2 linked regions of the Flavivirga spongiicola genome follow. The protein of the gene in region 1 binds, or shares a complex with, the protein of each later gene. Links are inferred from orthologs where the notes say so. Each region holds a gene or a part of one and is shown on either strand. Other genes may lie near its edges.

Evidence for each region.
Region 2: the proteins of accB (region 1) and accD are in contact, whole or in part, in a solved structure (PDB 8UXZ), measured with the Escherichia coli proteins. The link is inferred for Flavivirga spongiicola from one-to-one orthologs.

What each region holds. Positions count from the first base shown.
Region 1 is NZ_JAUOEO010000001.1:2,246,326-2,251,250, forward strand. The notes cover bases 1,085-3,852. They hold accB (acetyl-CoA carboxylase biotin carboxyl carrier protein), read left to right. Parts: upstream 1,085-2,111; coding sequence 2,112-2,594; downstream 2,595-3,852. Other genes in these bases: Q4Q47_RS08955 (beta-ketoacyl-ACP synthase III), read left to right, coding at 1,089-2,090; accC (acetyl-CoA carboxylase biotin carboxylase subunit), read left to right, coding at 2,681-3,852. Outside these bases: 4-hydroxythreonine-4-phosphate dehydrogenase PdxA, read left to right, coding at 1-82; Q4Q47_RS08945 (YceD family protein), read left to right, coding at 163-699; rpmF (50S ribosomal protein L32), read left to right, coding at 709-909; more of accC, read left to right, coding at 3,853-4,036; Q4Q47_RS08970 (tetratricopeptide repeat-containing sensor histidine kinase), read left to right, coding at 4,235-4,925. UniProt on the Escherichia coli protein: This protein is a component of the acetyl coenzyme A carboxylase complex; first, biotin carboxylase catalyzes the carboxylation of the carrier protein and then the transcarboxylase transfers the carboxyl group to form malonyl-CoA.
Region 2 is NZ_JAUOEO010000001.1:3,283,500-3,287,369, reverse strand. What follows is about bases 1-2,792. They hold accD (acetyl-CoA carboxylase, carboxyltransferase subunit beta), read left to right. Parts: upstream 1-863; coding sequence 864-1,721; downstream 1,722-2,792. Other genes in these bases: Q4Q47_RS13160 (polyribonucleotide nucleotidyltransferase), read left to right, coding at 2,497-2,792; rpsO (30S ribosomal protein S15), read left to right, coding at 2,008-2,277; fbaA (class II fructose-bisphosphate aldolase), read left to right, coding at 1-474. Outside these bases: more of Q4Q47_RS13160, read left to right, coding at 2,793-3,870.

The DNA.
Region 1 (4,925 bases):
TTTTTCCGCCATACAGATATATAAGAATAGATTTGATTATGAAGAACTTACCTCAAATCCGTTAAAAAAAGCAAAGAGATAGATATAAACAAAAAAATGTTTATAAGTAATGTTGCATAACATAAAAATTCATATATTTGCAGGCTCAAAATAGATGAGAGAATGAAGCCTTTGAAAGAGTTTACAATTCCATTTGTAGGGTTAAAAATAGCGAAACATCTTTTTGAGTACAAGATTGAACAAGCGTTCTTTGAATATTTTGAGTATGAAGAATTTAATGATGTAAATATCCATGTAAATGTTGAACTAGAAAAAAAAACAACATTACTTGAATTGCATTTTAAAGTTTCAGGATGGGTTAATGTTAATTGTGATTTAACAAACGAACCATATAATCAAACTATAGAAAATGAGTTTGATTTAGTGGTGAATTTTGGAGATGCGTATAATGATGAACATATTGATATTCTTATAATTCCTCACGGGACTTATGAAATTAATATACAACAATACATTTACGAATTAATTGTCCTTGCTGTACCAAATAAAAGAGTACATCCAGGAGTTGAAGATGGCACTTTAAATTCAGACATACTTAAAAAGCTAGAAGAATTAAGTCCAAAACTTAAAGAAGATAAAGAAAAAGAGGATATCGATCCTCGTTGGAATACATTAAAGAAACTATTAACGGATAAATAAATATAAAAAATGGCACATCCTAAAAGAAAAATCTCAAAAACAAGAAGAGATAAGAGAAGAACACATTACAAAGCAACTGCGCCACAGATTGCTACATGTCCAACAACTGGAGAAGCTCATTTATACCACAGAGCTCATTGGCATGAAGGGAAATTATACTACAGAGGTCAAGTTTTAATTGATAACTCAGAAGTAGAAAACGTAGCATAAATAGTATGCACGCATATAATAAAACGCTCACATGTGAGCGTTTTTTTTTATGAAGTGTTTTTTCTAAGACAAAAACAATTTATTTGTGTGTTATTAAACTAAAATTTAGTAGTTTTCACCAAAATTTGAACTTTTTTGTCCAATTCTAATGATTTTTTGGTCTAATTAACTATAAAATTATGAGTAAAATCTCAGCAGCAATTACAGCTGTAGGCGCATATGTGCCAGAATATGTATTAACCAACCAAATTCTTGAGACTATGGTTGATACAAATGATGAATGGATTACCTCTCGTACAGGAATAAAAGAACGCAGGATTCTTAAAGGCGAGGGAAAAGGAACGTCTTACTTAGCTATTAAAGCTGCCCAAGACCTTATTGATAAAAGAGGTATTGATCCCAAAGATATAGAACTTGTTATTGTCGCTACGGCAACACCAGATGTGAAAGCAGCCTCAACTGCAGCTTTTACAGCATCTAATATTGGAGCAATTAATGCCTTTTCGTTTGATATGGATGCGGCGTGCTCTAGTTTTTTGTTTGGGATGTCGGTAGCCTCAGGTTATATAGAATCAGGTAGGTATAAAAATGTATTATTAATTGGAGCAGATAAAATGTCCTCCATTATTAATTATGAAGATAGAGCTACTTGTATCATTTTTGGTGATGGAGCAGGCGCTGTTTTATTTGAGCCTAATGAAGAGAATTTAGGACTTCAAGACGAATATTTAAGAAGTGATGGTTCTGGTAGAGAGTTTCTACGAGCTACTTATGGAGGGTCTTCATTTCCGTTAACACCAGAAACTATGGAAGAAGGTGGGCAATATGTTTTTCAAGAAGGAAGAACGGTATTTAAAAATGCGGTATTCAATATGGCAGATGCAACTATTAAAGTGTTAGAACGAAACAACTTAACGAAAGACGATGTTTCTTGGCTGGCAGCGCATCAAGCAAATAAGCGAATTATTGATGCCACTGCACAACGTATGAATTTAGAAGAAGAAAAGGTCATGATGAACATTGAAAAATATGGCAATACAACATCTGCAACGTTACCTTTGCTTTTAAATGACTACGAATCAAAACTTAAAAAAGGAGATAATATAATATTTGCCGCTTTTGGAGGCGGATTTAATTGGGGGGCCATTTATTTAAAATGGGCATATAATTCAATAAACTAACCATTAACTAATTGCAAAATTATGGATATAAAAGAGATTCAAAACTTAATCAAGTTTGTTGCCAAATCTGGTGCAAGTGAGGTTAAATTAGAGATGGATGATATTAAAATCACCATTAAAACAGGATCAGAATCAGACACAACAATTGTGCATCAGGTTCCTGCCGCTCATATACCTCAGGCTGCTCCAGTTGCTGTACAGCCAGCTATAGCAGAAGTTACAAAAACTGAAACAAAAGAACCTGCAGCAGATGCAGACTCAAAATACATCACGATTAAGTCTCCAATCATTGGGACTTTTTATAGAAAACCATCACCAGATAAACCTTTATTTGTTGAGGTTGGACAAACCATCGCAGAAGGTGATGTACTTTGTATTATTGAAGCCATGAAACTTTTCAATGAAATTGAATCTGAAGTTTCTGGAAAAATAGTTAAAATATTAGTTGACGATTCTTCACCTGTAGAATTTGATCAACCACTATTTTTAGTAGACCCGTCATAACCTATTAAAAATTCCAATATACAAATCTCAAAATCCAATGTTTGGAATTTGGCGATTGGAATTTGTAATTTTTAATTCAACAAGTTATGTTCAAAAAAATATTAATAGCCAATAGAGGAGAAATAGCGCTACGTGTTATTAGAACCTGTAAAGAGATGGGTATTAAAACGGTAGCTGTTTACTCAACGGTAGATGAAGAAAGTTTGCATGTTAAATTTGCAGATGAAGCTGTTTGTATAGGTCCGGCATCAAGTAGTGAGTCCTATTTAAAAATGTCTAATATAATAGCAGCAGCAGAAATTACTAATGCTGATGCTATTCACCCAGGATATGGTTTCTTATCCGAAAACGCTAAATTTTCAAAAATCTGTGACGAACACGGCATAAAGTTTATTGGTGCTTCGCCGGAGATGATCGATAGAATGGGCGATAAGGCGAATGCTAAAGCGACTATGAAAGCTGCGGGTGTACCGTGTGTTCCAGGAAGTGATGGGGTTATACAAACGTTTGAAGATTGTGAAAAAATAGCAAAAGAAACAGGGTATCCTGTTATGTTAAAAGCATCTGCCGGAGGCGGTGGTAAAGGTATGCGTGCCGTATGGAAACCCGAAGAATTAAAAGATGCATGGGACTCAGCAAGGCAAGAAAGTAAGGCAGCATTTGGTAACGACGATATGTATATGGAAAAGCTTATTGAAGAGCCAAGGCATATAGAAATTCAAATTGTTGGAGATTCTCGAGGTAAAGCATGTCACTTATCAGAAAGAGACTGTTCAATCCAACGTCGTCATCAAAAATTAACAGAGGAAACGCCATCTCCTTTTATGACGAAAAAACTTCGTACTGACATGGGAACGGCAGCTGTTAAAGCATCAGAGTATATTAAATATGAAGGTGCAGGAACCATAGAGTTTCTGGTAGACAAGCATCGCAATTTCTATTTTATGGAAATGAATACACGTATTCAGGTAGAACACCCTATTACTGAACAAGTGATAGATTTCGACTTAATTCGTGAGCAAATTTTGGTAGCTGCGGGAGTACCAATTTCCGGAAAAAATTATACGCCTAAATTACATTCTATTGAATGTCGTATAAATGCAGAAGATCCATTTAATGGTTTTCGTCCATCACCAGGTGTCATAACGACGTTACATGCCCCAGGGGGTCATGGTGTGCGTCTAGATACACATGTTTATGCTGGTTATGCGATACCGCCGAATTACGATTCTATGATTGCTAAGTTAATTACAACAGCGCAAACAAGGGAAGAGGCTATTAATAAAATGAAGCGCGCTCTAGACGAATTTGTAATAGAAGGTATTAAAACCACGATTCCTTTCCACAGGCAACTTATGGATCATCCAGATTATTTAGCTGGAAATTATACCACCAAGTTTATGGAAGACTTTGTAATAGAAAAAGAAGAAATAGAAGAATAAATCATAAAACTCCGAAAGCAATTTCGGAGTTTTTTTATTACTTGAAATTTAAAAACTAGTACCATATTGAGTCATTATACAAAGAAGGTCTTTCCTTGTCAAAAATATAGAGACAATACCGTAATTTTCTTAGTGTTACTCCTCTGTTTTAACACAGTTATTGGCCAAGAAAAGGTTAATTTTAAGGCCTTTGGCTATATGCCTAATATTATTCCAGATTCCGTTTATCATCAACTAAAACACGAAACAGATATAGATAAAAAACTGAATTTGATATATAATATTGGAATAACACATGTTCGTGCAGGAACAACAGATTCTATAGTATTCTATGCTAAAAAAATAGATTCGGTTATTTCTCATACAGATGAAAAACTAAATAATTATAATTCATATCAAATTAAGGCCAAAAGGCTTCTCGGTGATGGAATGTATATGAATGGGCTTTATGAAAATGCTCTTAAAGCGTATATAGAAGGTATTTCCATGGTCAAAAACTCTATAAAGTATTCAGAGTTAGGATGGTTGAAATTGGGCTTGGGAAAAGTGTACTTTCAAAAAGAGGATTATAAAAAGGCAGAAGCTCTATTTCAAGAATGTTCAAAATCTATTAAAGATAATGAGCTAAATACACAGGCAAACTATTGCTTAGGAGCTTTGAAGTATATGCAGAACAATATAGCTGAGGCTACTGTGTTTTTTGATGAAGCCTTAGCTAGTTCAGAAAAATCTTTAAAACTAATTTTAAAAATAGAATTATATAAAGGACTTATAGCGTGGGAAAAAGAAAAACTAAATGAATCCTTAGATATTTTTAAGAGCGTTATGGATCGTAGTTTGGAACATAACTATTATGACCTTTATATTGAAGCGGTTTTAAATTTTGGAA
Region 2 (3,870 bases), 1.0 Mb from region 1 along the record:
GTAGCTTATGCTTACGAAGAATTAAGCAAAGTAAGTGATCAATTCACAATTGCAGCAGCTTTTGGTAATGTACATGGGGTTTACAAGCCAGGAAACGTAAAATTAACTCCTAAAATCTTAAAAAATTCTCAAGAATATATTACTAAGAAATATGGTGTTGAAGAAAATCATATCGATTTTGTTTTCCATGGTGGTTCTGGTTCTACGGTTGAAGAAATTCGCGAAGGTATCAGCTACGGTGTTATAAAAATGAATATCGATACTGATTTACAATATGCCTTTATGAGTGGTATTCGCGACTATATGGATGATAAATCTGAATATTTAAAAGCACAGATAGGAAATCCTGATGGAGATGATGTTCCAAATAAAAAATTCTATGACCCACGTGTTTGGTTACGTGCTGGTGAAGTTACTTTTACAGAACGCTTAAAAAAGGCTTTTGAAGATTTAAACAATGTAAACACCTTATAATTATAGGTAAATTTACTACAAATACATTCATTAAAGGCTCTGTACAACACAGAGTCTTTTTTACATATACACCTACAAAACAACAAGTTACAAGTATTGAATTAATAAAATCATTAGGGCGTAACCACAAAATTAAAAAAAGGTTTAATTTTGTGGTCTGGCTTTCGATAATCGCTTTCCAATAAAATTTGGGAGTGTTTAAACAAATGCCTCAAATACGAAGTATTCACGATTTCGTATTTAACAATATTAAAGGATGAATAATTCTTAACGTGAATGTCATTCCTGCGGCATGTGCTGAACTTATTTCAGTAAAGCAGGAATCTCAAAGTGCTAACTAAATTTTAAAAGATTCCCTTTTACTAGGGAAAGTTAAATCGTAACTCATTATGTCTTGGTTTAAAAGAAAAACAAAAGGAATCACTACAACCACTCAGGAGAAAAAAGATACTCCTAAAGGTCTTTGGTATAAATCTCCCACAGGTAAAGTTGTTGATGCAGAAGAATTAGAGAAAAACTTCTATGTAAGCCCAGAAGATGGTTATCATGTACGCATAGGAAGTAAAGAATATTTCGAAATATTATTTGACGACAATAAATTTAAAGAACTAGATGCTAATTTAGAATCTAAAGATCCACTTAAATTTGTGGATACAAAAAAATATCCAGAGCGTTTAAAAGCAGCTCAAGATAAAACCAATTTAAAAGATGCTGTTCGTACAGCTGTTGGAAAATCCAAAGGAAAAGACTTAGTAGTTGCCTGTATGGATTTTGCATTTATTGGCGGTTCTATGGGAAGTGTTGTAGGTGAAAAAATTGCTCGTGCTGCAGATTATGCATTAAAGAACAAAATGCCTTTAATGGTCATATCTAAATCTGGGGGAGCAAGAATGATGGAAGCTGCATTATCTTTAATGCAATTGGCTAAAACATCTGTAAAACTAGCTCAGCTAGCTGATGCACAAATTCCATACATTTCACTATGTACAGATCCAACTACAGGTGGTACGACCGCATCATTTGCTATGTTAGGTGATATAAATATTAGTGAACCTGGCGCTTTAATTGGATTTGCAGGACCACGAATTGTAAGAGATACTACGGGAAAAGAATTACCAGAAGGTTTTCAAACTGCCGAGTTTTTATTAGAGCATGGTTTCTTAGATTTTATTACAGTTAGAAATGAGTTGAAAAACAAAGTAAACAAATACCTCGACTTAATAACAAATCAACCTTTAAGAGTATAAATACATAAGATTTAACGACTTAGATCTGTCAGGTTTTTAAAACCTGACAGATCTTTTTTGTAGTATAAATAAGGCTAGTTGAGGTTCGTATTATCATAGATAGTTTCAAGTTTTTTATCTTTCTTTTTTAAATGTGCATTTTTTACCTGCTGTAATAACTGTAATAGAAGTACAAACAATGTTTTGTATTCTATAAAATATTGTTTGTATCCATTAAAAATCACTATATTTGCCGCTCGAAAGATAAACTTTCGTTTACATAACAATTATTTACAATAATATTAGCATGTATTTAGATCAAAAAGAAAAAGAAGCCATCTTTAAAAAACATGGTAAAGATGCAAAAAACACAGGTTCTGCAGAAGGGCAAATTGCGTTGTTCACTTACAGAATTAATCACTTAACAGAGCACTTAAAAAACAATCGTAAAGATTTTAATACAGAGCGTTCGTTAGTAAAATTAGTGGGAAAGCGTCGTGCTTTACTAGATTACTTAACTAAGAAAGATATCTTAAGATATCGTGCCATAGTAAAAGAATTAGGATTAAGAAAATAATTAAAAGAGGCTTAACAGCCTCTTTTTTGTTTTTGCGCAGCTGTCTCTAGCCAAAAAATAAAGTGATGCGCAAATAATATAACTCGGACGAAGAGTATAAATTACGTAATTATATGATTAAGCAGATCCTGAAATGAGTTCAGGACACATAGTTTTTCATTGGTCACACAACAACTACAACAACACAACGACCATTGTTTAATTAGAATTAAAAAATTTATGATTCCACAAGTTTTTAGAGAGGTCATAGACCTAGGTAACGGTAGAGAAATTTCTATCGAAACTGGAAAATTAGCAAAACAAGCGCATGGTAGCGTTGTTGTGCAATCTGGAAAATGTATGCTTTTGTGTACAGTTGTTTCCAATTACAAACAGTCAGATGTTGACTTCTTACCATTAACAGTTGACTATAGAGAAAAATTTGCTGCGGCAGGACGTTATCCTGGAGGTTTCTTTAAAAGAGAAGCAAGACCTAGTGATGGTGAAGTATTAACAATGCGTCTTGTAGACCGTGTTTTACGTCCATTATTCCCAAAAGATTATCATAGTGAAACTCAGGTGATGATTCAGTTAATGTCTCATGATGATGATGTTATGCCAGATGCCATGGCTGGATTAGCGGCTTCTGCTGCTATTCAACTATCAGATTTCCCTTTTGAATGTGCTATTTCTGAAGCCAGAGTTGGTCGTGTAAACGGCGAATTCGTAATCAACCCAACACGTTCTCAGTTATTAGAGTCTGACATTGATATGATGATTGGTGCCTCGGCTGATTCTGTAATGATGGTTGAAGGTGAAATGGATGAGATTTCTGAGGAAGAAATGACTGAAGCTATCAAATTTGCACACGAAGCTATTAAAGTACAATGTGCTGCACAAGTTGCTTTAGCTGAAGCATTCGGAAAAAAAGAAGTTCGCGAGTACGAACCTGAACGTGAAGATACCGATTTAGCTCAAAAAATTCATGATATGGCATACGACAAAGTATATGCTGTAGCAAAAGCAGGTTCTGCTAAACATGAAAGAGGCGCTGCATTTGCAGAAATCAAAGAAGAAATAAAAGCGACTTTCTCTGAAGAAGAATTAGAAGATATTGGAGGTTTAATATCTAAATATTACAGTAAAGCTGAAAAAGCGGCTGTTAGAGATTTAACTTTAAACGAAGGTTTACGTTTAGATGGTCGTAAGACTGATGAAATTAGACCTATTTGGTGTGAGATTGATTATTTACCATCAACTCATGGTTCTGCAATCTTTACTCGTGGAGAAACTCAAGCATTAGCAACAGTTACTTTAGGAACATCTAGAGAAGCGAATCAAATAGATATGCCATCTTTTGAAGGAGAAGAACGTTTCTATTTACATTATAACTTCCCTCCTTTTTCAACAGGAGAGGCCAGACCAATTCGTGGGACATCTCGTCGTGAAGTAGGACATGGTAATTTAGCACAACGTGCTTTAAAAGGTATGGTTCCTGAAGATTGCCCTTATACAGTTCGTGTTGTTTCTGAAGTATTAGAAAGTAACGGTTCGTCTTCTATGGCAACGGTTTGTTCTGGTACTATGGCACTTATGGATGCTGGTGTTCAATTA